3 regions of the Paenibacillus segetis genome follow, and region 3 is predicted to be linked to each of the others. Evidence: predicted binding sites of a transcription regulator. Region 3 holds the regulator's gene; each other region holds the start of a gene.

Region 1 (10,204 bases), on a different contig from region 3:
CGCTTTGGTTGAAGCTGCTGATGCTGGTATTAATCTTGTAGTTGTTACGGACGATGCCTATTTCGGTTTGTTCTTCGAGGACTCTTTAACCGAGTCGCTATTCGGTAAGCTAGCAGGACTTCATCCCCGTATCTTGCCTGTGAAGGTAGATGGTGCAACGAAAGAAGAATTCGTATGGGGCTTCCGTGTAGGCTTCATCACATTTGCTGCGGAGCACAAGGACGTCCTAGCAGCACTGGAACAAAAAACGCTCGGGATTATTCGTGCTACGATCTCCAGCGGCTCCCATCCTTCACAATCATTTGTTCTTAGAGCACTGAAATCACCAGAGTTTGAAGCACAGAAGGAAGAGAAGTTCGTCATTATGAAGGGACGCGCCAATAAGGTTAAATCACTATTGGACAGCGGTAAATATGATGACGTTTGGGAATACTATCCATTTAATTCAGGTTACTTCATGTGCCTTAAGTTAAAAGACGTTAACGCTGAAGCACTTCGTCAGCATTTGATTCATGAATATGGCGTAGGAACAATCGCTTTAGGCGATCACGATCTTCGCATCGCTTTCTCTTGTATTGCTGAGGAAGACTTAGAAGAACTGTTTGATCTCGTTTACAAAGGTGTTCAAGACCTGCAAAATTAAATAAAAATATCCCGATCCCTCACCAGAACAATCGCCCAAGCATGTCATTCGCCCCTTTCATACAATACGGTGTAAGAACAAATTCTTAAAATTTGAAAGGGGAATGTATATGAGTGGAATTATTGAAGAACGTGGCGGTTGTAGTTGTAGTTGTGGAGCAGGCCTTTGGACCAGCACTGGTGTAATCTTGGTTCTCTTTATCCTCTTAGTGATCGTGAGCCGCGCGTTCATCTAAGCAACAAACTCTACAAAGCTCGATTATAATAAGCAAAAATGGATACCGCATTGGAGCGGTATCCATTTTTTTGGTTGATTCTATTCCTCTTCTTCTTTACTCCATTTACGTGACCAATTTGCCCGCAACGCGAACACCAGAAGTAATCCCGCAGCAAGCGTTCCTATTGTTAACAACAGGTCCCCACCGGGAACAACAATCATCGGTACCCACATCAGAACACTTAATCCGAGAAGTAACTGTGATATCAAACGAAGCACAGTTTCCATTCGTATGCCCTCAGGGATCGGGTAATACGAAGCTGCAGGAGAATCTTTATGAACATGGCGCAGTGTCGTAAGCTGAGTCCCCGTTAAGAAAATAAAGAATAAATAAATCGCAGCCCCAACCCAGGAGCCACTATTCCATCCGGTAAGAACCATACCTAGTAATGTAAGCCTAATTACAATGCCCAATAACTCACTTCGGATTAATGTTTTGATAAGCAGGAAACGATAGGCTGTTTTCTTCTCCCATGGAATCCGATTGCCAATCTTAGAAAGTAGACGGCGTCTAACAACTTTCTGCCCTTCCGCAGCTACATCCACAAACCATCCAAGCAATAACATTACCCGAGCAGCTCCTGTTTTCTCGGCCGCGATCAGATTCTCCCACGGTACGGCATGTCTCATTGGAAAACGTAAAGACAGGATGTAATTTACACTAACCAGCACCGTGAAGAGCGCACTTTTCCAAGCGGGTTGCCACAACCATGCTGCTAACATCAGAAGGATGAAGCACCAACGTAACAACCTATAACCTGCTCTTGCCCTTACCGTTGTAATACGGAGCTCTTGCCAAGCACCATATCCACTTAAGAGTTTTAGCCCTAACAAGACGATTAACATCAGCCATAAAGGCTGCGTGGAGGTGCCGCTTCGGATATAAAGTGGCCAAAGTGTTAGGGTAATAACATACAGCCCGATTAACTTATAAATGATCCCACTTCGGTAAGCAGGTGCCAAATATTCCTTCATCTTCGTTTCCTGCGGGAGCAGGAAGATAAGATCCGCAGGTTGTACATATGTTCTAAACCCGGAATACACTGTGAGCGGTCCAATCAGAATCAACATGATCCAGCGAACGGGTAGACCAGGAGGCAAGTCCTGAAGAAAAGAAGTATACCAAGCAGAGAACGCGATAAACAACAGAAGGAGTAGTACAGCAACCCCACTTTGCATAACATAGGGGAAATAAGGAAGTACTTTACTCCAGAACGATGCTTTGCGCCGACTACGTAGCGCCTTGAGTTCCATAAGTTAACCCTCGTCCTTAACCAAGGCGTAGAAAATATTCTCAAGTGTTGCGCCTGGTGTTTTCGCTTGTTCCGCAATTTCGGTTAGTGTTCCTTGAGCGATTACAGCGCCCCGATGAAGTACGATAAAACGATCACAATAGTTTTCTATCGTCGACAAAATATGTGAGCTAAGCAGAATAGAGGATCCGCTCTCCTTCATTTCCAGCATAAAATCAAGCAAAGAACGAATGCCTAATGGGTCAAGTCCAAGAAACGGCTCATCTATAATGTAGAGGGGTGGTCGTGCGACAAAAGCGCACATGATCATTACCTTCTGCTTCATTCCTTTGGATAAATGCATAGATAGGCTGTCCGCCTTCTCCTCCATATGAAATAGCTTCAGTAATCGCTCAGATCGCTCCAGATAAGCCTCCGGTTCCACACCATAGGCACGAGCTGCAAATTCAAGATGTTCCCTTACCGTTAATTCCTCATACAGTAGAGGGGATTCTGGGACAAAGGCTAGTGAAGATTGATAGACCTCCGGATTCTCATCCCTTGTTCTCCCGTGCACAAGAATACCACCATGGTGTGGGGCCATTAGGCCCAGAATATGCTTCATTGTTGTGCTTTTTCCCGCGCCATTCAGTCCAATCAGGCCAACCATTTCTCCTGGTTTCACTTCAAAGCTAATATCATGAAGTACCGGACGACCCAAGCTGTAGCCGCCACTTAGCTCCTCAATTTGCAATACGGGCGTTTCACTCAATGCTTACTCCCCCTTAACTTGATTATTAATCACGAGGTGGCTTATTCTTGAGCCACTTTGGAGCCCCTTTGTTCTTTCGATCTAAGATGCTATCCTTCTTGCGTTGGCCAGAAGGCGTTGTGTTACGTGTAGTGTTAGATGGAGTAGTACGCGATTTAGCTGGCTTTCCTGCAGGGCGAACGACTGAAGTACTAGCACCTTCTGCCTTTCTAGCAGAACCTGTTCCATTCGTTTTCCCCCGTAAACTTGCTCTTGCTTTATCGCCAATATTTCTTAAATTCTTATCAGGACCTGATATACTTGCCGATTCCATAACTTTTCCGCCATACATGCTCAAAGATGTGATCTCAATACCTAGCTCCTTGGAGAATTTACGCATAATAAACTCTTCCTTTGGTGTGACGATCGACACAGCTAATCCTTTGCGTCCCATCCGCCCTGTTCGACCGGATCGATGTACATAATGCTCGGCATCAATTGGTGGGTCCAGATTAACGATCAAGGCCAAATCCTCGATATCCAAGCCACGTGCCGCCACATCACTAGCAACGAGCACCTTATGCTTTCCATCACGGAAGCGTTGAAGTGTCAGGCTTCTCGCCGTTTTATCCGCATCGCCATAAAGTGCTCCCGCACTCAAACCGACATGATTCATTTTTGCCTCTACTTCAGCAATATTAGCCGTACTGTTAATGAATACTATCGTTCTTGCGAGATTATAGTGACGAATAACGCGCCGTAAAGTATCGATTTTATCCCGTTCATCGCAGATAAAATAGGCATGTTCAAGACTTTTCGAAGTTCGCTGATCAGGTTCAATGCCAACTACGACCTGATCCTTCATCTCGCGATCAGCAAGCGCCCTAATTTCCGGATTAATCGTCGCCGACAGGAACATAAGCTGCCGTTCACGAAGCGTTCCGCGTAATATATGCTCGAGTTCCGCTGTGCCACCAAGCTGAAACATCTGATCCACTTCATCCACTACGACCGTACGCACCGTGTGCAGCTTCAGTTTACGTAGAGCTACAATTTCACGGATTCTCCCCGGCGTACCAACTACCAATTGAGGGTGTGATCTTAACCGCTCTAGCTGTCGTTTGATCGCTGCCCCACCAATGAGGGCTTGGACTTGTATACCCAATGCTTCTCCATATTTCTCTGCTTCCCTTAGGATCTGGATCGCCAGCTCCTGAGTTGGTGCCAGTACAAGCCCCTGCAGCGTCTTCTCCTCAGGATTTATTCTCTGTAACAAAGGTAGAAGATACGCTAGTGTCTTCCCAGTTCCCGTCTGAGACTGGGCTAGTACATCTCGACCTTCCAATGCGGCAGGTATGCTCTCCGATTGAACAGGTGACGGATCAGTAATCCCGTAATCCGCCAGTTTCGAGGTAAGCTGCTCGTTGATTCCGAGTCCAGCAAAAGTAATCTTAGTCATTTTTTATATTCATCCTTTATTTCTTAGTAGAAGCGTAGTGTCAGTAATAAGTACACAAGCTTAATCTCTTCTTCCCGCCCCACTTCTATAAGTGCGGTGAGTAAGTAACGAAGAGGAAATTTGGAGCTGGAGAAGCGAACGCGTTCGCCTTTATCCTCAGATTTCATCCGCTATGGCGGTATACAATCAAGAAATCTGAGGATAACAGCGATCGAAGGCCCAAATGTTCCTCATAGTTACTTTTTTTTCACCGCACGCACAGAAATCATTATTTTCATTATATGTCATAAACCCAAGCGACACCAAACGATTATCCGAAATAACAAGAGACAACAAATAGACTGAGCAAAAAGGATACTCCCCATGCCCAGTCTATTCTCAAAAAAATATTCTAAAAGTTTACTTCGCTACCTCCTGACCTGCAATTCGGCCAAAAGTAATAATATCTGAAATGGCATTTCCGCCAAGACGGTTAGCACCATGAACAACGCCTGTTACTTCTCCGGCAGCGTACAGTCCCGGAATAACCTTTCCTTCAGTCGTAAGAACACGCGCCTTTGTATCAATGACCAATCCACCCATGGTATGATGGACCGACGGAACCGCCTTTTGAATATAATACGGGCCTTTTTCCAGTGACACTAACCCGCCACGATGGTTGTAATCAAGATCCTTACCTGTCTTTGCATATTCATTAACTTTGCTTACCGTCTCTTTCAATGTCTGTACATCTACCTTGAAGAAATTGGCCGCATCTTCAATGGTGTCAGCCTTATAGAGCATACCCTCTTTTATTAATTGCTCATACTCATCTTGATGCACTTCAATCGTCTTACCGATGTCGGCGATTTCCTGATTCCAGAATTGATAAGCGTAGCCACCTTCTTGTGCCAGAATCGCTTTAGATATTACATCACGTCGTTCCAATTCCTCTACGAACCGTGTTCCCCCCTGGTTGATTAGGATCGCACCATCGAACCTTGAGTCGGCCACGAGTGAAATGACACCAGTAATCGGATTGCAGATGGGATAAGTTTGAATATTCTCCATATTCGTAATATCTGCATTAATGGCTTGGGCCATGATAATTCCATCGCCGGTCGTCCCTGGTGTATCCGTAGACATATAACTTTCATCCAGCTCAGGATTATATTGCTTACGCATTTCGATATTAGAGCCAAATCCACCGCTAGCTATGATCACGCCATTATTCGCGTGGAACGTCACCTTTTGACCATTTGTACTAGCTTCTACTCCAACTACCCTACCACTATCATCCGTGAGCAATTCCTCAGCTTTCATGTTCGTCTTGATCGTAATTCCAAGTCCTTCGGCCTTGGTCTTAAGCTTAGTAATCAATTCGGCTCCTGTATGACCGACAGGAATAAGTGCACGTTTGCGCGAATGTCCCCCGAACTGAAAGAGGTGATCTGGTAAAAACTCTACTTTTACCACGTCACGCAACCATTCGGCTGAACCTAGTGCTTTCTCGGATAGAATCTTCACGATTTCCGGTTGACCAAGATTGTCGCCACCTTTCATCGTATCTTCATAAAATAGTTCCGCGCTATCATCGGTAATACCAAGCGCCTGCTGAACCCAGTTATTAGGCGCATTCATCTCTCCACCGGAGATCAATGTATTGCCACCAACGGTTGGCATTTTCTCTAAGATGACTACACTTTTCCCTGCCTCTCCTGCCTCAAGTGCAGCACTAAATCCAGCTCCGCCCGCACCAATAACGACAACGTCGTATGTTTGCTCTGACTCTTCGGTCTGTTTGGCATCTGCTACTGCACTGCCAGCGGCCAACACAACTCCCGATTTAACAATTGCATCTTGGATCGCATCCAAATACCCTTTACTCGTTACGCTAGATCCGGTAATAACATCTACTTCCACGCTATTGGCCTGCATTACAGTCTCTCTCAACTGGGTATATACAGGCTCGGCGAGAACTTCATTTTCCTTCTGCTCCAGAACCTTTACTTCGGTGATTTGTCCATTCGTCAAGGTCACCTCAACTTTAATATCTCCGTGCTTACCACTACCTACCCCAATCGCGGTCGTTGTTCCATCGGATGCTGTTTTCGAGTTTTCCTTAGAACCGCAAGCCGCCATCGTAAATACAATCGTCAGCACCAAAATAAGTGATAATATTCTTCCCGTGTGTCTTCTCATAGTTCCTCCCCCATGCTGAATGCTAAAATTTTGACATTGTGAAAAAATGTACAATGTGTATTATAGGCGATAGATTTCCAAAAGTATTTGCACATTTCAGTTTTTATTTATACATTTTGGACAAGTGATCGTTATCATTTGAAGATGAAGTACAACATGGTGTAATAAAGATATGAACTCTATACAACGTAAAATCACGTTTTATGCTGGAGGTTGTTTTCTCTTACTATTTTTCACATTATCAGGTGCCATTTACTTAGAGATGGAGAGAACGGTTGTTCCACTCAATGAATCTCTGACACAACAAATCGTCAATGCCCGAAGCGAACAAATATCTTATTGGTTTCAACAAAGAACCGGAGAAATAGAAATGCTTGCCAAACTAGCGGCAGATCATCACTGGACTCGGGATGATCTGCTAGTCGAAAGTCGTAAGCTAGAACAAAGACGCAGTCAGGACTATGAGTCTATTCGGATCGTTGATCTAAATGGAGACTCTTGGGCATCCGATGGCAAGTCTTTCTCTATATTAGAGCGAGACTATTATAAAGAGCTTATTTCGTCCAAAGCTCCCTATGTTGTTAGTAATGTTATCGTTTCCCATGCAAATGAAGCAGAGATTGTCGTTATTCTATACCGTGTTGAACCACTTGCAAATGAGGATGTAGCCTACATTGCCGCCGCTGTACCCATCGGTAAAATGAAAGAAATCGCCCAAGAAATCTTAGTCTATGACGGCAAAGGATCGCTTATAGTAAATTCCAAGACTCCAGACTCTGAGGACTCTAGAACTAACATGTCAACCTTTACAGCTTCAATCGATGGAGTTCCAGGCTGGAAACTCAACTTCCAAGTGCCGAAAGCTCAACTTTCCCAGGGTATGAGAAAGACCCAATGGTCCGCCCTTATGGTCGGGAGCGTCGTTGGTATCTTCTTCTTGATTCTCGTCAAACTACTGGGCTCATCCATCGTGAAGCCAATACAAATGTTAAGTCAATTGATGAGACAAGTGGAAAGCGGCGATTGGAGCGTTCGTTCCAACAATCAGCGACGAGATGAAATTGGAGAGTTAGGGCGTAGCTTCAATCAAATGCTCATTAATCTATATGAATCCGAACAAGAGAAGAAGGAAATGGAACTACAGATGATTCACGAACAGATTAAACCCCATTTTCTGTACAATACACTGGATACGATTCAATGGATGGCTGCAAGCCATGAGGCAAACGATGTGGTAGACATTGTGGAATCCCTTAGTACCTACTTCCGCCTAGGGCTTGGCAGTGGCAGCCAATTTGCAACACTGGAGCAAGAATTTCAGCATGTCGAGAGCTATTTAAACATCCAGTGTGTTCGATATGAAGATATTCTGGAGTACGAACTGCGCTATGATGAGCAGTTGGAACAGCAACAAATCATTCGGTTCATTTTACAACCACTCGTTGAAAATGCGATTTATCACGGAATAAAGCCACTGACGGACCAGAAAAGTAAAATATCAATTCATGCATATGAACAAGGGGATCAACTGATAATCACAGTTGAGAATAACGGAGTCGACATTCCTGAATCCCGGCTAGCGTCAATTCAGGAGACCGTGCGAAATGGAAAAGAGGGCAGAAATGAAGCGATCGGTTTTGGTCTCTATAGTGTCAGCCATCGTATCCGACTAGCGTACGGCGATCTCTATGGTTTAAAGATAAGCAGCGAGCAGGGGATAACACGTATGACATTAAATATGCCACTTGGAGGTGAGAAATCATGTGGCAAGTTCTAATCATGGATGACGAGAAAATTATCCGTAAAGGCTTACGGAAATATATTCAAGAGAGTCGGCTACCTTTTGAAGCATCTGGAGAAGCAAGGAACGCTACTGAAGCACTGTCACTAATCGAGCAAACTACACCACATATTTTATTAGCAGATATTAACATGCCCGGTTTGAATGGTCTTGATCTAATCCAGCTTGTCATGAGGCGATATCCGGAATTGGTCGTAGTGATCATCAGTGGATATGATCATTTTGAATATGCACGAAGAGCATTGCAATTGCATGCTTATGATTACTTACTGAAGCCGGTACCCAAGAGCGATCTGAACCGAATGCTGGCAAAGCTAAACGACCACTTAAGTAAACTTTATCCGGACTTAGTTACAAAGGTCGAGAAGGATATAACATTAGAATTTTTTTCAGAACCCTCTAATCTCTCGCCAATTATGGATAAGGTAATAGATTATATCAATCAAAATTACACTGATCCTGAACTGGCTGTACCTAATGTCGCAGAATTATTTCACATGAATTCAAATTATTTAAGTAAACGAATGAAACAAGAGGTTGGGGCATCTTTTTTAGAGTACTTGACAGAGCTCCGCATCTCAAAAGCAAAGGAAATATTAGATGATTCTATGCAAAATATCAAAATCGGCGATTTGGCGATCAAAGTAGGTTATACGAATCAATATTATTTCAGTCGCCTATTCAAAAGCCGAGTAGGTATATGTCCAGTAGATTATAAAAATGCCAATGGTCAATGCCGCGCCTAACTGTATGTAAATAAGAAAATAACCCGCCTTCATGGCGGGTTATTTCTTATTCAACATGCGATAGCTTAAACGATCGGCCAGACGCGGAAATAACTGATACAACTTAGCGCCTACCCCAGCGATCCAGGGCAGATTAATCTCCGTCGTTCCTTTATCAAGTGCTGATACCATGGCTTTAGCCACCCGTTCAGGCTTCATCATGAACCATTTCACATTTTTGACGTAATGACCTTCAGGATCTGCCACAGTGAAGAATGGCGTATCAATCGGTCCAGGGTTTATCGTAGACACCGTAATTCCATCAGCCCGCACCTCTTGGCGAAGTGCACTGCTAAAACCTAACACCGCATGCTTTGTCGCTGTATAAGCCGTTGATTTGGACGTTCCGATCTTCCCCGCTATCGAAGCAACATTAACGATCCGGCCCGAACGCGCCTTCTTCATATATGGAAGCACCGCTTTGGTGCATCGAACCATACCTAAGTAATTCACGTTCATCATATCTGAGAATTCATGCAGTGGCATGTCATCACAATATTCAAATTTCCCGTAACCGGCATTATTCAGAAGGCAATCAATCCGTCCAAACTCCAAATAAATTTGGTTGAATCCGACCTCCACCGAGTTATCATTCCCTACATCCAGTTCAATTACCTTATAGGGTCCGTGCATTCCTGAACCAATAGTCTCTAGCTTATCAACTGACCGAGCAGCCAGTACCACGATTGCTCCGCGTTCCGATAGCATCTGAGCTGTCAGAGCACCAATCCCGCTAGAAGCACCCGTAACAACAATAACTTGTCCGTTCAATGACATAATCACAGTCCCTCCTAATCATTCTCATTTTAGGAGATCATGACCTGGATGTCTAGTTCCCCAATACCTTCCATCATTAGAGGGATACAGAGCGCCTTACCTGGTGAGTGTTCCATCGATGCAATCTTAATCTGCGGTGGTGTAATATCCACTACAAAGCCTTGACTCGAAAGAATTGTACTTGCGTTACCACTGATCATATTGCTGAGCTCCGAAATAGCACTTTGTCCCATCTCATCCATTTCTGTCAGCACAAATCCACCCATCATGGCAGATACAATGCGTAAAGCAACCTTCTC
Region 2 (10,204 bases), 190 kb from region 3:
GAAGTGAGTGTATTTAGGGAATGCAGCAAATTTAGTTGGTTTCTTAGCATTGTAACGAATAACGTGTGGCATTAGAATTGCATTCGTACGTCCGTGCGCAGTGTGGTATTGACCGCCCCATTTATGCGCCAAGCTGTGATTGATTCCTAGGAATGCGTTGGCAAAAGCCATACCAGCCAATGTAGATGCGTTATGCATTTTTTCGCGAGCAAGTTTGTCGCCTGTCAATGCCGATTTTTCTAACCATTGGAATACCAGTTGAATCGCTTTGATCGCAAGTCCATCTGTATAGTCACTAGCCATAACGGATACATAAGCTTCAATCGCATGTGTCAATACGTCCATACCAGTGTCAGCAACAGCGAACTTAGGCAAGCTGTATACGAATTCTGGATCGATGATTGCAACGTCTGGAGTTAATTCGTAATCCGCAAGTGGATACTTCGTGTTACCATTTTCTTTGTCTGTGATAACTGCGAATGATGTAACTTCCGAACCTGTACCCGAAGTTGTTGGAATCGCTACGAATTTTGCTTTTTGTCCAAGACGTGGGTATTTATAGATCCGTTTACGGATATCCATGAATTTTTGTTTCAAGTTGTTAAAGTCTGTGTCTGGATATTCGTAGAACAACCACATACCCTTAGCAGCATCCATTGGAGATCCGCCACCTAGTGCAATGATGCAGTCAGGTTGGAATTTTTCCATCATTTCAGTACCACGTTGTACTGTTGTAGTCGATGGATCTGGCTCAACATCCGAGAATACTTCGATAGCTACTGGTGTTTGACGTTGACGAAGATAATGTTCAACTTTTTCTACATATCCTAGTTTAACCATCATAGGGTCAGTTACAATCAGTACGCGAGTAATATCAGGCATTTTCGCAAGATATTGAGTGGACCCTTTTTCAAAGTAAATTTTGTTAGGAACTTTGAACCATTGCATATTCACAGTACGACGATTCACCCTTTTCACGTTGATTAGATTGATAGCCGTTACGTTCGACGAAGTCGAGTTACGTCCATAAGATCCGCAGCCAAGTGTCAGCGATGGCAAGTTTGTATTATAGATGTCACCGATACCACCTTGCGAAGAAGGTTGGTTGACCAAGATCCGGCATGTCGGCATACGATCGGAATATTTTTGAATAATTTCTTCATTATTAGAATGAATTACCGAAGAGTGACCCATACCACCGAAATTAACAACTTCAAGTGCACGTTCGATACCTTGTTCAGCGTTCTTCACTTTGTAGCAAGCTAGAATAGGGCTTAGCTTCTCTGCAGAAAGTGGATATTTAGGTCCAACACCTTCAATCTCAGCTACTAGAATTTTAGTTCCAGCTGGTACGCTGATTCCGCAAATTTCAGCAATCTTCGTTGCAGGCATACCTACGATTGTTGGATTCACTGCGCATTTGTCTGCAATAATAGCACCTGCAGTCAATTTTGCTACTTCTTCTTTATTTACAAAATAGCATCCGTTTGCGATCATTTTCTTCTTCACTTGATCGAAAATCGGTTCTTCGATGATAACTGCTTGCTCAGAAGCACAAATCATACCATTATCAAATGTTTTGGATAGAATCAGGTCGTTAACAGCTTGATCCAGATCAGCAGTTTTCTCAATGAAGCATGGTACGTTACCTGGGCCTACACCTAGTGCTGGTTTACCACAGCTATAAGCCGCTTTAACCATTGCAGATCCGCCAGTTGCAAGAATGCAAGCTACGTCTTTATGATTCATAAGTGCGTTGGTACGATCCATCGAAGGATTCTCGATCCACTGAATGCAATTTTCAGGAGCCCCATGTTTCACTGCTGCTTCTAACAAAATCTTAGCTGCTTCAGTACTACATGCTTGAGCAGATGGATGGAAACCGAAGATGATTGGATTACGAGTCTTGATTGCAATCAAGGCTTTAAAAATTGTAGTTGATGTTGGGTTAGTTGTTGGTGTAATACCCATGATGATACCCACTGGTTCAGCAATTTTTTGGAAGCTGTCATATGGATTATCTTCAATAACGCCTACCGTTTTGTTGTTCTTAATGCTGTGGTAGATATACTCTGTTGCGAACATATTCTTAATGATCTTATCTTCATATACACCACGACCAGTTTCTTCAACAGCCAATTTTGCCAGGTGCATGTGTTTGTCGAGTCCTGCCAGTGCCATAGCCTGTACGATATCGTCAATTTGTTCCTGGTTCATTTCAAGGAAAGCTTCCGTTGCTTTATTTGCCTTGTTAATCAGACTTTGAATGTAATCCTGTGCAGTAGGTTCTGCCTTTGTCGTCACTTCGTTTTTAATCGCCATCTCTCTCATCCTCCTAAGTATTGGTAGCGGATCGACCTTGGAAAGTTTCGTGAAAATTTTCACTTACCAGTTCGCCCTGCGAAGCTTTGTGCTTCTCTTTATGAATAAAGCATATCACATGAATTACGTCTTGTATAGTGAAATATTTCACATACTATAAAGAAAATGAAAATATTTCAATTACGTGAGTGTATTTTCATGTATTATTTACAGAAAAAGTATGTTTAGCAAGATGAAGGCCTTACAAAAAATAGTCACTTTTTTTCCCTTCTATAAAACGTCACAAAATGATGCATCATAAAAAGGCTATCCGATTACCTTGCATGTTTTTCCAATTGAAAAAATAAAGTGAAATTAGTCACAATGTTGAAAATTCGACACTTTTTCACGCTTGAAATGTCCCTCAAAACTAAATAAACAGGTTATAATTAATTTAAAATTTTCAGAAAAATTTGGAGTACAAAGGGGAAATAACTGATGAATGAAATGATGAATGCTGCCCTGCCCCGTGGGAATACGAGTTGCTTCTCAGAGCAAAACTTCAATCGACTTCTCGTGACCATGAAAGATAAGGCGTATCCAGAAGGAACGCATTTGTTCTGGGAAGGCGACTTTTCCGATAAACTGTTCTATATTAAGCGCGGACGCGTTAAATTAACCAAATCAACCGACGAAGGCAAAGAACTTATTCTCTATATGTATGGCCGCGGCGATATGGTCGGTCAAGCAGATCCATTCTTTAGCACGAAGCACAGTTTTACGGCTGAAGTTATTGAAGATAGTGAAATTGGAGTTATTGAGCAAAAAGATCTAGAAATTATGATCTGTCAGCACTGTGACTTTGCCATTGACTTTATGAAATGGATGGGTATCCATCACCGTCTGACTCAAACGAAATTCCGCGATCTCATGATGTACGGCAAACCAGGTGCTCTCTGCTCCACACTCATTCGGTTGAGTAACACATACGGCGAGAGAAATGGTGACACAATCCTAATCAACAAGAAGATCACGCATACGGATTTGTCCAACATGATTGGAGCAACTCGCGAAAGTGTAAACCGGATGCTTAGTGATCTGCGTAAAAAAGATGCTTTGGAATATGAAAATGGGATGATTGTCATTAAGGATCTTGTTATGTTACAGGATATTTGTCACTGTGAACTGTGTCCTAATGAAATTTGCCGAATTTAATGTATGGTGCCTGGAAATTATCTGTTTCATGTCCTGTATATGCAAAAACAAGGTTGGGGGGATGTTACCCTCAACCTTGTTTAATTTATAGTTCTATTTTTTTCTCACAGGGGAGATAAACCAATAAGCCATTCCAACGAATACCGCTCCACCCACCATGTTGCCGAGGGTAACCGGAATCATGTTGTGCATCCAGCCTGCGATCGTAATCGTATCCGGATGATTCGGCAAAATCAAGGACAAGCTAAGCAATGTCATATTAGCTACGCTATGTTCATATCCACTAGCGATGAACGCGTATAGACACCACCAGATCAAGACAAGTTTGGAGATATCATCTTTGGCCCGATTAGCCATCCATAGGGCAAGACAGACAAGCCAGTTACACAAAATGCCTCGGAAAAACAATTCTGAGATCGGAGCTGCCATCTTTTTGGCTGATGCGGCAAAGATAAGATGTTCGGGAGCGGCGGTCTTAAATATACCGCTACCTACTACAAGCAAAGAGAGCAACACTGCACCTGCTAAATTACCCAGGAAAACTATAGTCCAGTTCTTAGCTGTATCCCTCACTGTAGTTCTTTTTGCGAGTGTACTCATTGTAAAAAACATATTATTGCCCGTAAACAGTTCGGATCCCGCAAATACGACAAGTGTGAGCGCAAGCCCAAACGACATCCCCATCAATGTCGTCTGGAACGGTGATTTGACTGCTGCAAGTGGCGCACCAATACTGAATATCAATATAATCCCCAGCCCCACATAAGCCCCAGCTAACATGGCAGCAACGATATATCGCGGTAAGCTCTCATTCATCTTCTCTTTCTTTTTTACTGCCGCTTCAATGATGGTCTCCACATTTTGTGTGAACATTCCGGCCTGCCTCCCCAAACTCTTATATGATTACTTAATTAATCAACGGCTTAGGTTATACCGCCAAAAATTCTGACGTAGCAACCCATACTTGACCATCTTCCAATCTCACAGGATATGTTTGAACCCTTCCGTTATCTGGAGCTTGAACATTCCCGGTCTCCAGATCAATTTTCCAATCGTATAATGGATCGTATAAATAATGACCTGATACGATGCCTTCAGCCAGCGGTCCACCTTTGGGGTGTGGACTCTGATTCCGTATAGCAAACACATTGCCGTCTGAAGTGCGGAATACCGCGATCTGCAGCCCATTTAATTCAATTACACGGCCTACTTGTATCATAAATTGATCCAGTGAACCAACAGGATAGAACGCTTCATTTGATAAGCTCATATTCATGACTCCCTTCTCTCATACCGCTATGATAAGCCTACAACTTAATGACTGACTTCCAATCGGTGGAACATTCTATTGCGACTCTTATCATCACTTAGCATCTTTTTCCAAGGATCTTCAACTTGCTGAAGTGCAAATTCGATCCGATTTACAAGTTGCTTGCGCGAATCCATGTTATCTACAATAACTGCTTTGATCTCTTCGAGCCCGATCCGCTCTACCCACTCGGAAGTTCGCTCTAGATAGTTGCCCGTCTCACGGTAATGTTGAATGATAGCTGAGCAAATATCGATCAATTCTTCGTCCGTCTTCACCTTGCAGAAAGAATCCGCGAGACGAGCTTTGATCCCGCCATTGCCACCAATAAAGATTTCCCATCCACCATCGTTACCGACGATGCCGATATCTTTCGTGCAGGATTCAGCACAGTTACGTGGGCAGCCGTTGACTGCCATTTTAAATTTTGCCGGAAGATCGAGCCTTTCGAACTTGCGTTCCAGCAGTGCTCCCATACCCATTGAATCTTGTGTACCAAAACGACAGAACTGTGAGCCTACACAGGTTTTTACTGTGCGTAGTGACTTGGCATAACCATATCCCGATGGCATATCAAGCTCTTGCCAAACCTTCGGCAAATCTTCTTTCTTCACACCAATTAAGTCAAGACGTTGGCCACCTGTCACTTTTACAACTTTGACATCATATTTCAAGGATACATCTGCAATCTTCTTCAATTCCTCGGGTGTGGTAACCCCGCCATACATTCTCGGAATAACCGTATACGTTCCATCCTTCTGGATGTTAGCGCTCATCCGTTCATTGACAAAGCGTGATTCCTTTTCATCCTCATGACTGTCTGGGTAGATCATACCTAGATAATAGTTAACTGCAGGACGACACTTCGAGCAGCCCTCTGGTTGGCTCCATCCCAACACGTTCATCACTTCTTTAGTTGTTTGGAGACCTTTGGCTTTGATCTCCGCCACAATTTCATCCCGTCCCATGGTTGTACATCCACAGATGCCTTGTTTGGCCGCGGTTTTAAATCCATCTCCAAGTACATATTGTAAAATTTGTTCCACTATTGGTTTACAGCCGCCGCATGAACGAGTTGCTCCGGTACAAGCTTTAATCTCATCAATGGTCGTTAATCCTTGATTCGTAATAACATCTACGATGGTGCCTTTCGTGACACCATTACAACCGCATACTATTTCTTCATTAGACATATTTTCGACTGAAGTAGATTTCTTACCCGCTCCACCACAGCATCCCGAACCCATCAGAGATTCGTATAGTTCATCTGTCATCTCTGCTTTCTGCTTAATGAGCTTTTGCAGCTCTGCGGAATCTGAAATATCACCGAACAACACTGCCCCGACCATAACTTTCTCCCTAAGCAAAATCTTCTTATATGTCTGTTTCCATTCATCCTTGTTTGCAATGATCATATGACCCGGTCCATCGATAAACTCTCCGGTTGAGAACACGTCAACACCCGATATTTTCAATTTAGTTGACACAACGGATCCTTCGTATGGTGCAGTTTCAACGCCACAAATATGTTTAGCCAAAATCATTCCTTGCTCAAACAAAGGAGCTACAAGGCCATAGCAAGTTCCACGATGTTCTGTGCACTCTCCAACCGAATACACACCTTCCATCGAGGTTTGCATGTAATCGTTCACGACGATTCCACGGTTCACCATAATCCCGCTCTCTTTAGCCACCGCAATGTTCGGTTTAATCCCCACTGCCATGACTACGAACTCCGCTTCCAATACGGAATCGTCCGCAAATCGCAATCCGCTTACTCTTTCATCGCCTAGTAACTCAGCCGTTTGCGCGCCCATTTTGAATTTAATTCCTTGACGCTCAAGTTCTGCCTGAAGCATTGACGAAGCCTGATGATCGAGTTGACGCTCCATTAAGTCTTCCATTAAATGAACAACCGTTACGTCCATGCCGAGTTGGACCAGGCCCTTGGCTGCTTCTAGTCCAAGTAGTCCACCACCGATTACCGCAGCTTTTTGATATGTTTTGGCCGCTTGTAGCATTTGGTTGCAATCCGCGATATCACGAAATCCAACAACGCCCTCTTTATCGCTGCCAGGAACCGGAAGAATAAACGAATTTGATCCAGTGGCAATAAGTACTTTGTCATAGGGAACCCGTACTCCATCAGCGGTTACAACTTCCTTCGCTTGTTCATCAATCTTGGTTACCGTTGTTCCGATATGCAAGGTAATTCCGTTATCCTGATACCATTGCAGATCATTAAGCACGATATCATCGATCGTCTTGCTCCCCTCCAAAACATAGGAAAGCATGATCCGGTTATAATTCGGATGTGGTTCACTTCCGAACACGGTAATGTCAAATTTAGTAGTAAGTTTTAAAATTTGTTCAACCGCACTGATTCCCGCCATTCCGTTACCAATCACTACAAGTTTCTCTCTATACGTTGTCATTATAGATTGCCTCCTTCAAAATCCTACGGATACGACGATATGACGATCACAACTTCTATTTCAGAATCATGCTGAAAGTCTACAGTAATAGGCATCACTAGATTGTGATTCCATTCACATTAATTGTGAAATTTTGCACAATAATTGTCATACTTATCTATTTATAGTTATTGAAAAATCCGCAAACCCTCCTATTGCAGAGTGCTTGCGGTTAAATGAGCCGAATTTATTTTAAGCTTTCATATAACGTGGAAATAATATATTGTTTTCCAAATGCACATGTGTAAATGTCATGCCTTCCAATTCTTCCAGACGTGCATAGGTCATCCGGTAGGTCGTACAGGCGTGTGCAGGAGGTACAAAATCACCCGTTAACTCCCGAAGCTTCTTCAGAATATTCCCCGCGGCATCATGTTCCGCCTCTAATTCATCAATAGAGGAGCGAAGTTTAGATAACGTATCATCGTGCCGGTCTAATTCCCATTGAATCATTTTGGGGAACACTTCTGCTTCTTCTTTCTCCGTATGTTCTAATAATTCAGACATAAGTTGTCCATATAGACGCTCTACCTCTATCAAGTGAGGCCCACTGTCACCATGAACGCGTGCCACTTTCATCACACTTTTCTTTAGTTCGGGTAACTCTTCACGCAAATAACGATGGTGTTTATTAACAATATGCTCAATCAAATCCCCTGACTTCGCTCCGTTTAAAAAGTCTCCTTCTTCCTTGTCGGGATGATCCGCGGCTAGCTGGGCTAAATCCACCAGCAATTCGTTTACATCAATACCCTTCTCCTCCGCCGCTTCTTGAAGAGGACGGTTTCCTCCACAGCAGAAATCTACTCTACGGTTACGGAAATAATCCGCGGACTTCGGGAACCTCACAACAATGTCCCTAACTAAATCATCTTTATCAAAATACAGCTGTGCGTTAGCCATATCATATTCCTCCTTGGAAATAGGATGTTGAAGTAATTTTCTTCAAGACCATCGTACTCCAAGGATTCGAAGCCCCTTGTGATTACAGTCACTTGTGATACGCGGTTAACTAAAAACGTCAAAAAAGGCCTCCCCCACTGGTATCCAGTTGAAGGAAGCCTTTCCTCATCAAACGTTATTCCATCACAATACTTATTTATTTAAGAACGTCGTGATCCACATAACGTTCACCGTTCAATTCGCTAATCAGCTCAATCGCTACCTTAGCTCCATCTCCCGCTGTAATGATCGTGTGTACACTGACCCCAGCTACCGTTCCGGCTGCCCAGATACGCGGCTTGCTCGTACGTCCAAATCCGTCAGTATCAATCACGGTCTTGATACGTGGCTCTCTGCCATCTCGAAGTTCTAGCCCGATAGCGCTTGCAAGTTCAGTTATAGCACCTGTTGCCAAAATAATGTGGGCAGCTTCGTAGCTGCGGCCAGATTCCGTTTTGACGGTAACCTTTGTCCCGCCATTCGTATCCACGACAGTAACTTTTTCTGTAATAAACTTAGCGCCGAATGTCTCAGCTTGTTCCCGTCCAGTTTTAAGCAAATCTGGTCCGGTTACATCTTTGGCACCATAATGGTTCCTAAGCCAAGCTCGTTTCGTCATACTGGCATTGCTATCAAGGACAAGCGTTTCCTTTCCCGCTTTTGCCAGGAACAAAGCTGCGCTGACTCCCGCTGGCCCCGCTCCGATTACAATTACCTCAGCCACAAATACACCCACTTTCATTTTTGTTCATGCCGCACTTTCACTAGGAACGGCATGCCTTATGCCTTGCTTACTACTACACCCACTGCTCAGCCCAATTTTGTACCTGATCCATCACTGGACTTAGCGCACGTCCCTTGTCAGTTAACTCATACTCAATTCGAACAGGTGTCTCTGGATAAACATGACGAACAAGAATTTCTTCATTTTCTAAATCCTTCATACGCTCTGATAACATCTTATCACTCATCGAAGGAATTTGGTTGGAGATATCCTTGAATCGCTTCGGTCCACTCATTAAGGTATAAATAATAAGCCCGTTCCAGCGTTTTCCCAGAATAGAAAATGCCGTTTCAAAGCGCGGACACATTGCACATTGCTCCTCCATTACAATTTCACCCCTTTACTAGTTAGAAGGTAACAAACCTCATGAAAACTTACGTTTAGTTAGTATATATCATTTTAGCACACTTTTGAGTTGGTGCATACCGAGATGATTTGTTCATTATTGCTAATAAGAAACGACCACCTGGGCGGTGGCCGCTATTCATAGTATATTTTGTTCTATACTTACTTATACCCACCAAGCTTCAGTAGGAGCATCTTCTATAAGAATACTTTGCAAATTGCGCACAGCTTTGGTTAAGCCTTCCTCAATTGACATCAGCCCATCCTCATGCTCAATGCTGACCGCATAATCATAACCAATCAAACGTAATGCACTGATGATATCAGCCCATGTCTTAAGATCATGACCATATCCAACAGTACGGAACTGCCAAGCGCGATCTAACATAGCCGTATAAGGCTGCATATCAGTAATGCCATATTTGTTCACATTTATTGGATCAAGCGATGTGTCCTTCGCATGGAAATGGTGAATCGCACCTGCCCGGCCAAGAATGTTAATCGCTTGTACAGGGTCAATTCCTTGCCACCACATATGACTTGGGTCCAAATTGGCCCCAATAACTTCCCCTGCGGCTTCACGAAGGCGAAGCAATGTAGCTGGTGTATGCACGGAGAATCCACCATGAAGCTCTAATCCAATTTTTACATTATGATCGGCAGCATATTTGCCCCACTCTGTCCAATAAGGAATTACCTTATTGTCCCATTGCCATGTCAGGATCTCTTGAAAATCATTTGGCCATGGAGCAACGGGCCAGTTCGGATATTTAGCATCTTCATGATCGCCAGGACAACCCGAAAATGTGTTAACTACTGGTACTTCCAGTAGTT
Region 3 (10,204 bases):
AGGCGGATAGCGACGCTTTGGCTACAGCTCTTATTTTTATAAAGTGTCTGGAGGAAATTTTCGGTCTGCCGCTGCTCACTCTGCAACGATTGTCAGATCTATTTGCAGGTGAAGATAGCGATTTAGGCTGGTTTTTTGATGCCATGTTACAGGAGAAGGAACGGCAATTTGATGCTAATCCGAATGTCTTCACTTATTATCGCCAATATGCGCTGCAAGTAGATGATTGGATGGAGATGATTCCTCCAAGATATGGTATCGACAGTAATCCGTTGTCTATGATGACATTTGAGCAATTTATGGATGAGATTCGGGAGCGACTGCGTGCCAAATTACCGCAATATGAAGAACGTGAAGCGCAGAACATCATGCAAAATGAAGTGATGCAAGCGTTTCAGGAAGACAAGCATCTCTTGGTTGAAGCTGGAACAGGAACAGGCAAGTCACTTGGATATCTTTTGCCTGCCATTTATCATAGCGTGAAGCAAGATGAAAAGGTAATGGTTAGTACGCATACGATTAATCTCCAGGAGCAACTGCGAGAGCGTGATATTCCGTTATTGACAGAAGTGGTTCCTTTTCCGTTTCGGGCTGCAGTTTTTAAAGGTAGACAGCATTATTTGTGTTTGAGAAAATTTGAACATAAAATTAACAGAAGAGACTTTGCAACACCCAAAGAAGATGTCATGATTGCCGCACAAATGATCGTATGGCTGACGCAAACCGAAACCGGGGACGATGAAGAGCTCAATATGGGCAATCGAGGCGGAGACTTCTGGGAGACCGTAGCCAGTGAATCAGATTCTTGCCTTGGACGTGCTTGCCCATGGTTTCGTAAATGTTATTACCACAGGGCTAAACATGAAGCTGGAATCGCTGATGTCGTCATTACGAACCATTCGAAATTGTTCACCGATATTCAAGCCGGGCATCAATTACTGCCGAGTTACGAGCGACTTGTTATCGATGAGGCTCATCACTTGGAAGATGTTGCAGGTAAACATTTAGGGCTTCAATTAAAGTATTTTACTGTTGTGCATACCTTGACTCGCCTGTATAAAGATAGCAAGACAGGGCAGTTACCCAATCTTAGAGGTCTACTCCAGAGTGCGAAGAACGAAAAAGCTTCAGGATGGTGTTCTTTGATCGATAGCATGTATCACTCTCTAATCGAGGTGAAGGAGAATTGGGATAAATTGAGTGAGATGCTCTTCACTCTCATGCCTGACCGTAGTGATGCGGCTCCAGGAGATCCTGGTCAATTCGTTCTTCGATTGCTTCCAAACAAGAAGCCTAAGGAATGGGATGTTGCTGCTGATTTGGAGAACCAGATTTATGTTGCTTTGGGCGATGTTATTCGCAAAGGGGAACGTATACTGAGTGAAATCAAAGATGAATCTGATGATTTTGGCGCCGAAGGTTTAATGACGGACATTAGCGGTTTATTGAAAGATGCCGCGAATGAACGTGAAGGACTACGTTTCTTCATCAAACTGGATGACGACGAGACAGTGTATTGGATTGAGGGCAACGGTAGTTACCGTAGTCGGTCCTTACAAATCTTTGCCGTTCCGATCGATGTGAGTGCACAATTAAAGTCATATTTCTTTGATAAAAAGAAGAGTGTTGTGATGACCTCGGCCACTTTGTCGGTCGATAAATCTTTCCAATATATGATTGAACAACTTGGACTTGAGGAGGCTGCCTCCGAGGATCGACTGTTTACATCGATGCTTCCGTCCCCTTTTAATTATCGGGACCAAGCATTACTAGTCATCCCAAGGGATTTTCCAAGTGTTAAGGGAAGCGTAGGTGACGATCATTTTGTCAGTACGCTTGTACAGTCTCTTGCCGACACAGCAATCGTTACTCGGGGGCGTATGCTGGTATTATTCACATCTTACCGAATGCTACGGCAGGTCTATGATCCCCTTAAAGAGCTTTTATCTTCTGAGGGCATCACAGTTATAGGTCAAGGTATGGATAGTGGCAATCGTAGTAAACTGACCCGTAGATTTCAGGGGCAGAGTGCCTCCGTACTGCTCGGAACGAGCAGTTTCTGGGAAGGGGTGGATATTCCAGGCGAAGCTTTAACAAGCTTGGCAATCGTCCGTTTGCCTTTCCAACCTCCCAACCATCCATTGATTGAAGCGAAGAGTGAACGGCTTCAGAGGGAGAAGAAGAACCCGTTCATGAAATTGTCTGTGCCTCAGGCGGTAATCCGCTTTAAGCAAGGCTTTGGACGATTGGTCCGTTCTTCGCAAGACCGAGGAATTGTGGTTGTTTATGATACGCGCATCTTGGAATCCTACTACGGAAAATACTTTTTATATTCATTACCCGGACCGAAGATGGAGCATATGCCACTTGGACAGATGGTTCCTCGTATTTCGGAATGGCTGATTGCTGAAGAACAAGAGGGTTCTTCATTAGCGGATTAGGAGGAAAAAGGCATGAAATCAGAAAAAATCTCAGATGCGGTAGTACGAAGACTACCCGTATATTTACGTTTTCTCAATCAATTAAGTCAGCGGGAAGTACCGACGGTTTCTTCACAGGAGCTTGGTCAGAAACTGGCTTTAAACCCTGCTCAAATTCGTAAGGATCTTGCCTATTTTGGAGATTTTGGTCGAAAAGGGATTGGTTATGATGTATCTTATCTAATCGAGAAAATACGTCAAATTTTGAATTTAGACCAGCCAATAAACGTAGCTTTGGTCGGAGCAGGTAACTTAGGGCAAGCGTTATCCAATTACAATGCATATTTGAAAGATAACATGAAAATTGTTAGTATTTTTGATGCATTCCCATCGAAAATAGGTACCCAAATTAATAATATTACCGTACAGCCGATTGAGGAATTAAAGGAGACGGTAAAGGCAAATAACATTCGCATCGGAATTATAACGGTTCCAGACACGGAAGCTCAGCGTGTAGCGGATGTGCTGGTTGAAGCTGGAATTGAGGCGATTTTGAATTTCGCTCCGACTATCCTTAAGGTTCCACCAGAAATTCGAATTCATGGTGCAGATTTTACAACCGATCTACTCAGCTTGGCTTACTATCTAGAAGGAAAGGAACATTTATCTGATGAGTCATAAATTATTGATCAAGGACGGGACATTTGCGGTCATGAATGATGCTTGCCCTGTGCTTCATGGTTATATGTTGATAGAAGACGATTTGATTACCTATATCGGTGAAAAATTGCCTGAGGGAACTGAAGGCGCAGAGATCTTTGATGGGAAGGGGCTTTTATTTCTTCCAGGTTTGGTTAACACGCACGGTCATGCGGCGATGTCGTTACTTCGTGGGTATGGGGATGATTTAGCCCTTCAAGTGTGGCTTCAAGATAAAATGTGGCCAATGGAAGCCAAATTTACCGGTAGTGATGTCTATTGGGGAACCTCTTTGTCCGTGCTAGAAATGCTCAAAGGTGGAACAACGACCTTTCTAGATATGTACGACCAAATGGACCAAGTAGCTAAAGTAGTGGAAGAGTCAGGTATTCGTGCCGTTCTGATGCGCGGAGCAATTGGGCTGTGCCCAGAGGATGTGCAACGTCAAAAGCTAGCAGAAGCTGTGAGTTTTGCGAAAGACTGGCACGGCAAAGCTGACGGACGAATCACAACTATGATCTCACCGCATTCGCCGTATACTTGTCCTCCTAATTTCTTCGAAAAGTTTGTACAGGCTTCTCATGACTTAAATTTGCCGATACATACTCATATGTCGGAGACTAAGGCTGAAGTTGAGCAGAACGTAATAGATTTTGGTGTACGTCCAGTTCAGCATTTGCTTAATATGGGGATGTTCTCACGCCCATCACTTGTTGCGCATGGCGTTCATTTGACGGATGAAGAAATTGAAATTTTAAGTGCTCACCAGGTAGGGGTATCTCATAATCCTGGTAGTAACCTGAAGCTTGCTAGCGGGATCGCTAGGGTACCTGAATTGCTCAAAGCAGGAGTTACTGTCTCACTAGGTACAGATGGTGCAGCCAGCAATAATAACCTCGACATGTTTGAGGAGATCCGTTTAGCCGCGTTGATTCATAAAGGGGTATCTGGTGATCCGACCGCGATTCCTGCTTTGGAAGCATTAAAGCTAGGTACAGAATATGGCGCTAAATCAGTTTTTCTTAACGATACGGGAAAATTGGTACAGGGAATGAAAGCTGATTTTATAGCTCTTAATACGGAGCAGGCTCATTTTCTACCAAGAACCGATTTCATTTCGCATGCAGTGTATTCAGCAGGGGCAAAAGATGTTGAGCACGTGTGGGTAAATGGACAGCAAGTCATTAAACATGGGGCAGCACTGACCATTGACGAAGAGAAAGTACGTTATGAAGCACAGGCAGCTTTTGAAGGGCTTTTGTCTCGTTAAGTGGATACTGAGGCTTCATAAGTCTGAAACGGGGAGAGGAAGAGAAGGGTGAAGAAGAGAACCAAATGGATACTGCTCTCTGTCCTGACCCTGCTGCTCGTGCTCTTTGGGCTTCATCGCTTCTACATTTTTATCCAGCAGGATTTATGGAATGGTGAGAAGGCTGCAGTTGTGCGAGCAGAGCAGGAAACCGGTATAAAAGATGTAGATAAAATATGGAAATCGGTTTGGGATGAAGTGTGCTGGGTCGTCAAGGGTAAAGACGAATCTGGACAGGATGTAATGGTCTGGCTGCAAGAAGGGAAAGAAGCACGCGTGTCACCAGTCTCTGAGGGAACTACAGAGGCTCAGATCACTAAGATAATTCATGAACGCTTCCCTACCATCGATATTGTTAGATTAGTTCCGGGTATTTACGACACTAAATTAGTGTGGCAACTTTTCTATAAAGAGAAGGCGCATCACTATTATCGTTTCTACGATTTTAATAGCGGAGAACCGCTATCGGAAGTGTTTACACTGCCGAATCGATAAATTATGCGGTTAACTTAATTAATCAACAAGCCACGCGTTCGAATCTCTTAGAGAACATCGATAACGCGTGGCTTATTTTGCGTGTAATGACATAGATTTCACAACTAGTTAAAACTTTTTCAATTAAAATTTAAATTATAGCCACAATTTCAATCGAAGTGGTATATACTTTGTGATATACTTTTACTTGTTAAATAGATATACAAATTAGTATAAATAGTAATGACGGTGTGATATATCAATTGTAAATATTCATTATTATAGATTCAATATTATATAAGGGGGACAATATAGTGAAACTTCGTACATGGCCGATCGTTCTAACAGTTGCTGCATCAGCGCTGCTATTGTTTGGTGGATGGTTTGCTTATCGCCAGTGGGCGGTTGAAGATCCCCTAAAGAAACTGGTGACGGGGTATGAGGGCGTTAATACTGTTCAATTCGATATTACCCGTAATGAGGTTGATTTGAAACTGGGATTGAAACCAGGAACCGACATTAGTGGTTTGGTCAAATATATAGAGCGAGATGGAAAAAAACTTATCGGCAATCGAACGATAAAATTAGATGTTGTAGATGACTCATCACCTGCTTTGGACAAGTTGTGGGAACAAGTACTGTTTCCGGTGGCACAGGCAATGGAGAATAAACAATATACCGAGATTACAGCTGCTTTGGAAGAGCTAGAGCAACAAGATAGCTCGGTAACAGCTAATGCAGAGATTGATGAGAACAATGTGTATATTACGATGACAGATGGAACTAATAGTAAGTTCATTATCTTGCCACGGGTTCCGCAGAAATTGGGGGTATGGCCCAATGCGTAAATGGATGCTTGAAGTTGCTATTGGATTTGTGCCCGTGCTACTGATTTTTATGGCTTATATTGGAGTAAACATTCTACCGATTGTTTTTGTTCTTGCTTTGCTTGCAGCATTATTTGTATTGACTAAGCTCCGTGGCGGGATTGCGGTTGGGGCTTTACAAGGCCGTAATCGCAAGAAAAAGGTGATTGACAAGCTAACATTCGAAGAAATCGGTGGACAGGAGAGCGCCAAGCAAGAGCTTAAGGAAGCACTTGATTTCTTAGTACGTCATGACGAGATCAAGAATTTTGGCATCCGACCTTTAAAAGGCATTCTACTGACCGGTCCTCCAGGGACAGGGAAAACGTTATTAGCAAAAGCCGCTGCGCAATATACGAATTCAGTGTTTGTTGCGGCTTCTGGTAGTGAATTTGTTGAAATGTACGTCGGCGTCGGTGCGGGTCGCATTCGTGACCTATTTAAGGATGCTAGGACGCGTGCTACCAAAGAGAATAAGGAAAGCGCAGTTATATTTATTGATGAAATCGATGTGATCGGTGGGAAAAGAGAAGGTGGCCAGCAGCGGGAGTATGATCAAACGCTCAACCAATTGTTGACCGAGATGGATGGTATGTATTCATCGGAAGCACCTCGAATTTTGCTTATTGCTGCAACGAACCGTAAAGAAATGCTGGATAGTGCTCTATTACGTCCGGGACGATTTGATCGACATATTCAAGTTGATCTTCCTGATAAAAAAGGACGGCGTCACATTCTGGAGCTTCATGCGAAGAATAAACCGCTGGAAGACAATATTAATCTAGATAAGGTTGCTGAGGAATCCTACGGCTTCTCAGGTGCTCAGCTGGAGAGCGTAATGAATGAAGCAGCCATCTATGCCATGCGTGATGAGCAGAATAAGATTGCACAGCGCCATATGTCGATGGCAATCGACAAAGTTATGCTGGGTGAGAAGACAGATCGTGAATCGACGATTGAAGAGAAAAAACGTGTGGCGATTCATGAATTGGGACATGCTGTTGCTGCTGAGGTTGTAGCGCCGGGCAGTGTGAATCAAGTTGTCCTGAGTCCACGCGGAAGAGCGCTAGGATATGTACGGCATAATCCCCAGGAAGAGAAGTACCTTTATACGAAAGCTTATTTGGAAGGGCAAATCATGATTGCATTGGCAGGTGCAGCAGCTGAAGAAATTTATTATGGAGGCCGCAGTACGGGCTCGAGTAATGATTTCGAGCAGGCGTTGAACATGGTTCGCACGATGATGACTTCAGGATTGACCTCTCTAGGCATCGTCAACATGGACATGGTTACTACGGAAGTATTAATGAATGAGAATGCGAAGATCTTAGACGACTTGTCTGCCAGAACGAAACAACTCTTATTAGATCATTCTGCGGCCTTTGATAAATCACTTGACATCCTTCTTCGAGAAGAACGACTCTCTGGGGAACAATTTCGATGTCAATTTCGTGACAGTACAACTTTACCGGCATAAAACATTATGCCGGTTATTTTTTTTTACTTTTTCTTCGTGCTAAGATATTATTATATGTTGGGTATAAAACATTGTATTATTCGACATGAAGGGTACAATATATGTAGAGAAGACGAAAGGAAGGATCGACTGAATTATGAACTTCAAAAGAATAGGTGTCATTGGTGGCGGAACGATGGGCCAAGGCATCAGCGAAATGTTGGCGGCAAAAGGCCTGGATGTTCTACTTGTAGAAGAAACTCCTGAAAAGTTAAACTATGCTTACAGCATGATCGAAATGAGTTTAGATAAGCAACTCGAGAAATGGGCAATTACTAAGGCGGAGAAGAAACTTATATTATCCAAAATCCATAAAGTTACTCATTTTGCCGAACTTGGTACCTGCGATATGGTCATCGAGACCATTTCGGAAGATTTGGATGCAAAAAAAGAGGTATTCAAGCAGCTTGATCAAGTATGCCCAAGCAACATTCTGCTTGCCAGCAATACATCAACACTTAGCTTGACAGAAATTGCCGGATCCACCATGTACCCAGAACGTGTTATTGGTATGCATTTTATTTATCCAGTATCTCGCATCAACCTTGTAGAAATTATTCGTGGATTGAAGACATCTGAAGCTACATTCGAAGAAACTAAACATTTCGTAGAAGAAGTTGTCGATAAACGCGGAATCATGGTATATGAATCCCCTGGTTTTGTTACTTCGCGGATCATTTGTACAATGATCAACGAAGCGCTTCATGTGCTTGGTGAAGGTGTTGCGACGGCGCAAGATATCGATGATGCTATGCGCATTGGGTATCAGTTCCAATATGGACCGTTAGAGATGGCTGACCGTTTTGGTCTGGACTCTGTACTCGCTGCTCTTGAGCGTATGTTCCGTGAGTTCGGTGAATTGAAATACCGTCCTTCTTTTGTGTTGAAGAAAATGGTTCGCGCTGGTCATCTAGGTGTTAAAACTGGCGAAGGATTTTTCAAATACGACAAGGATGGTGACCGGATATGAAAGTATTAGTAATCAACTCAGGGAGCTCATCCCTTAAATATCAACTGTATGACATGACGGACGAATCCGTTTTGGCTAAAGGACTTGTAGAACGTATCGGAATGGACTCCTCCATTCTGAATCATAAGCCTACAGGCAAAGAAGAAGTAACAGAAGTTAGTGAAATTTTGGAGCATAACACAGCGATACGTAAGGTGCTTGATATGCTTACAGATCCAGAACACGGCGTCATTGAGTCTATAGGGGAAATTCAAGCTGTAGGCCACCGTGTAGTACATGGCGGTGAAGCATTTAATGGCTCCGTGCTTGTAACTGGTGATGTGAAATCCGAAATTCGTCGTCTCTTCGACTTGGCACCTTTGCACAATCCACCAGCAGTAATGGGGATTACCGCTGCAGAGAAGAATATGCCAGGCGTACCTCAAGTGGTTGCATTTGATACGGCGTTCCATCAAACGATGGAGGAAAAAGTATATTTGTATCCAATTCCGAAGGTATTGTATAAGAAACATCATGTTCGTCGCTACGGTGCACATGGTACATCCCATGAGTATGTAAGTAAGACGGCTGCAGAATATCTAGATCGTCCAATCGAGGACTTGAAGATCATTACATGTCATATTGGTAATGGTGGTAGTTTGACGGCTGTCAAAGGCGGTAAATCTTATGATACATCCATGGGACTAACTCCACTTGAAGGACTTATGATGGGAACGCGTAGTGGTGACTTAGATCCAGCTGTTGTTACCTTTGTCATGAACAAAGAGGAGCTTTCCATTAGCGAAGTTAATTCGATGTTGAACAAACATAGTGGATTGCTAGCTATTTCAGGCTCAAGTAGTGATATGCGTGATATTACGGACGGAATGGAAGCTGGCGAACCTAATGAGACGCTTGCTTTTGAAATGTACGAATATCGTCTGCGTAAATACATCGGTTCTTATGCTGCGGCAATGGACGGTGTAGATGTCATTGTCTTTACAGCAGGTATCGGTGAAAACTCAGCAATCGTTCGTGAAAAAGTATGTCAGAACTTGACATATCTTGGTGTAGAGATCGACAAAGAACTTAATAAAGTTCGTTCCGGGGATCCTCGCCGAATTTCAACACCGAATTCCAAGGTAGAAGTGCTTGTTATTCCTACGAACGAAGAATTGGTTATCGCTCGCGATACACATCGCATCGTACTCGAAAACAAATAAATTAAATATTGTCACGTAAGAGGAGAGATTAGTTCATGGCGATCAAAACTGTGATCCGTCAGGTTAACGAGCATGTCGGGGAGACTGTCGTTATCGGAAGTTGGTTGAATAATAAACGTTCCAGTGGAAAGATTCAGTTCCTACAACTTCGGGATGGAACTGGGTATATTCAAGCCGTCGTAGTGAAGAGCGAAGTGTCGGAAGAGACTTGGGAACGCGCTAAGAGTTTGACACAGGAATCTTCAATGTATGTTACCGGTATTATTCGTGAAGAACCGCGAAGTGCTTCTGGCTTCGAGATGACGGTAACCGATTTGGAAATTATTCATTTGACTGAGAACTATCCGATTACCCCGAAGGAACACGGCGTAGATTTCTTGATGGATCACCGTCATTTGTGGCTTCGTTCAGCGAAGCAACGGGCTGTTCTAGTTATTCGTGCGGAAATCATCCGCGCTGTGCAGAAGTTCTTCGATCAAAATGGATTTACATTGGTGGATCCGCCGATCTTGACACCTACATCAGCAGAAGGAACTACGAATCTGTTCCACACGAAATATTTCGAAGAGGATGCTTATCTAACCCAAAGTGGTCAGCTCTATATGGAAGCTGCAGCAATGGCACTTGGTAAGGTGTACTCCTTTGGCCCGACGTTCCGTGCGGAGAAATCGAAGACACGTCGTCACCTTATCGAATTCTGGATGATCGAACCGGAGATGGCTTTTGTTGATCATGAAGAAAGTTTGAA

What was found. Region 3 encodes Rex, which represses fermentation and respiration genes when NADH is low (regulators of the CRP and FNR family bind a similar motif). Its sites were predicted from a motif close to TTGTGAAATATTTCACAA; they were not measured.
Region 1: a site for Rex is predicted at 6,579-6,596, ahead of IEW05_RS19910 (flavocytochrome c). Genes of this name have one in related genera too.
Region 2: a site for Rex is predicted at 7,384-7,401, ahead of nirB (nitrite reductase large subunit NirB). Genes of this name have one in related genera too.

The regions. Positions count from the first base shown of each region.
Region 1 is NZ_BMFT01000003.1:138,107-148,310, forward strand. Features, by position in the region: gene IEW05_RS19890 (aminotransferase class I/II-fold pyridoxal phosphate-dependent enzyme) at 1-643, shown strand, start outside; gene IEW05_RS25840 (YjcZ family sporulation protein) at 753-878, shown strand; gene IEW05_RS19895 (ABC transporter permease) at 959-2,173, opposite strand; gene IEW05_RS19900 (ABC transporter ATP-binding protein) at 2,177-2,923, opposite strand; gene IEW05_RS19905 (DEAD/DEAH box helicase) at 2,949-4,361, opposite strand; gene IEW05_RS19910 (flavocytochrome c) at 4,761-6,542, opposite strand; gene IEW05_RS19915 (sensor histidine kinase) at 6,715-8,319, shown strand; gene IEW05_RS19920 (response regulator transcription factor) at 8,304-9,089, shown strand; gene IEW05_RS19925 (SDR family NAD(P)-dependent oxidoreductase) at 9,129-9,905, opposite strand; gene IEW05_RS19930 (chemotaxis protein CheX) at 9,935-10,204, opposite strand, start outside.
Region 2 is NZ_BMFT01000001.1:2,727,265-2,737,468, forward strand. Features, by position in the region: gene adhE (bifunctional acetaldehyde-CoA/alcohol dehydrogenase) at 1-2,322, opposite strand, end outside; gene IEW05_RS12790 (Crp/Fnr family transcriptional regulator) at 2,800-3,516, shown strand; gene IEW05_RS12795 (formate/nitrite transporter family protein) at 3,610-4,389, opposite strand; gene nirD (nitrite reductase small subunit NirD) at 4,445-4,786, opposite strand; gene nirB (nitrite reductase large subunit NirB) at 4,831-7,260, opposite strand; gene ric (iron-sulfur cluster repair di-iron protein) at 7,492-8,202, opposite strand; gene IEW05_RS12815 (NAD(P)/FAD-dependent oxidoreductase) at 8,399-8,965, opposite strand; gene IEW05_RS12820 (winged helix-turn-helix transcriptional regulator) at 9,039-9,350, opposite strand; gene IEW05_RS12825 (sugar phosphate isomerase/epimerase family protein) at 9,537-10,204, opposite strand, start outside.
Region 3 is NZ_BMFT01000001.1:2,537,268-2,547,471, reverse strand. Features, by position in the region: gene dinG (ATP-dependent DNA helicase DinG) at 1-2,441, shown strand, start outside; gene IEW05_RS11825 (redox-sensing transcriptional repressor Rex) at 2,454-3,101, shown strand; gene IEW05_RS11820 (amidohydrolase) at 3,091-4,389, shown strand; gene IEW05_RS11815 (cell wall elongation regulator TseB-like domain-containing protein) at 4,438-4,923, shown strand; gene IEW05_RS11810 (hypothetical protein) at 5,217-5,750, shown strand; gene IEW05_RS11805 (AAA family ATPase) at 5,743-7,245, shown strand; gene IEW05_RS11800 (3-hydroxyacyl-CoA dehydrogenase family protein) at 7,382-8,254, shown strand; gene IEW05_RS11795 (acetate/propionate family kinase) at 8,251-9,456, shown strand; gene asnS (asparagine--tRNA ligase) at 9,492-10,204, shown strand, end outside.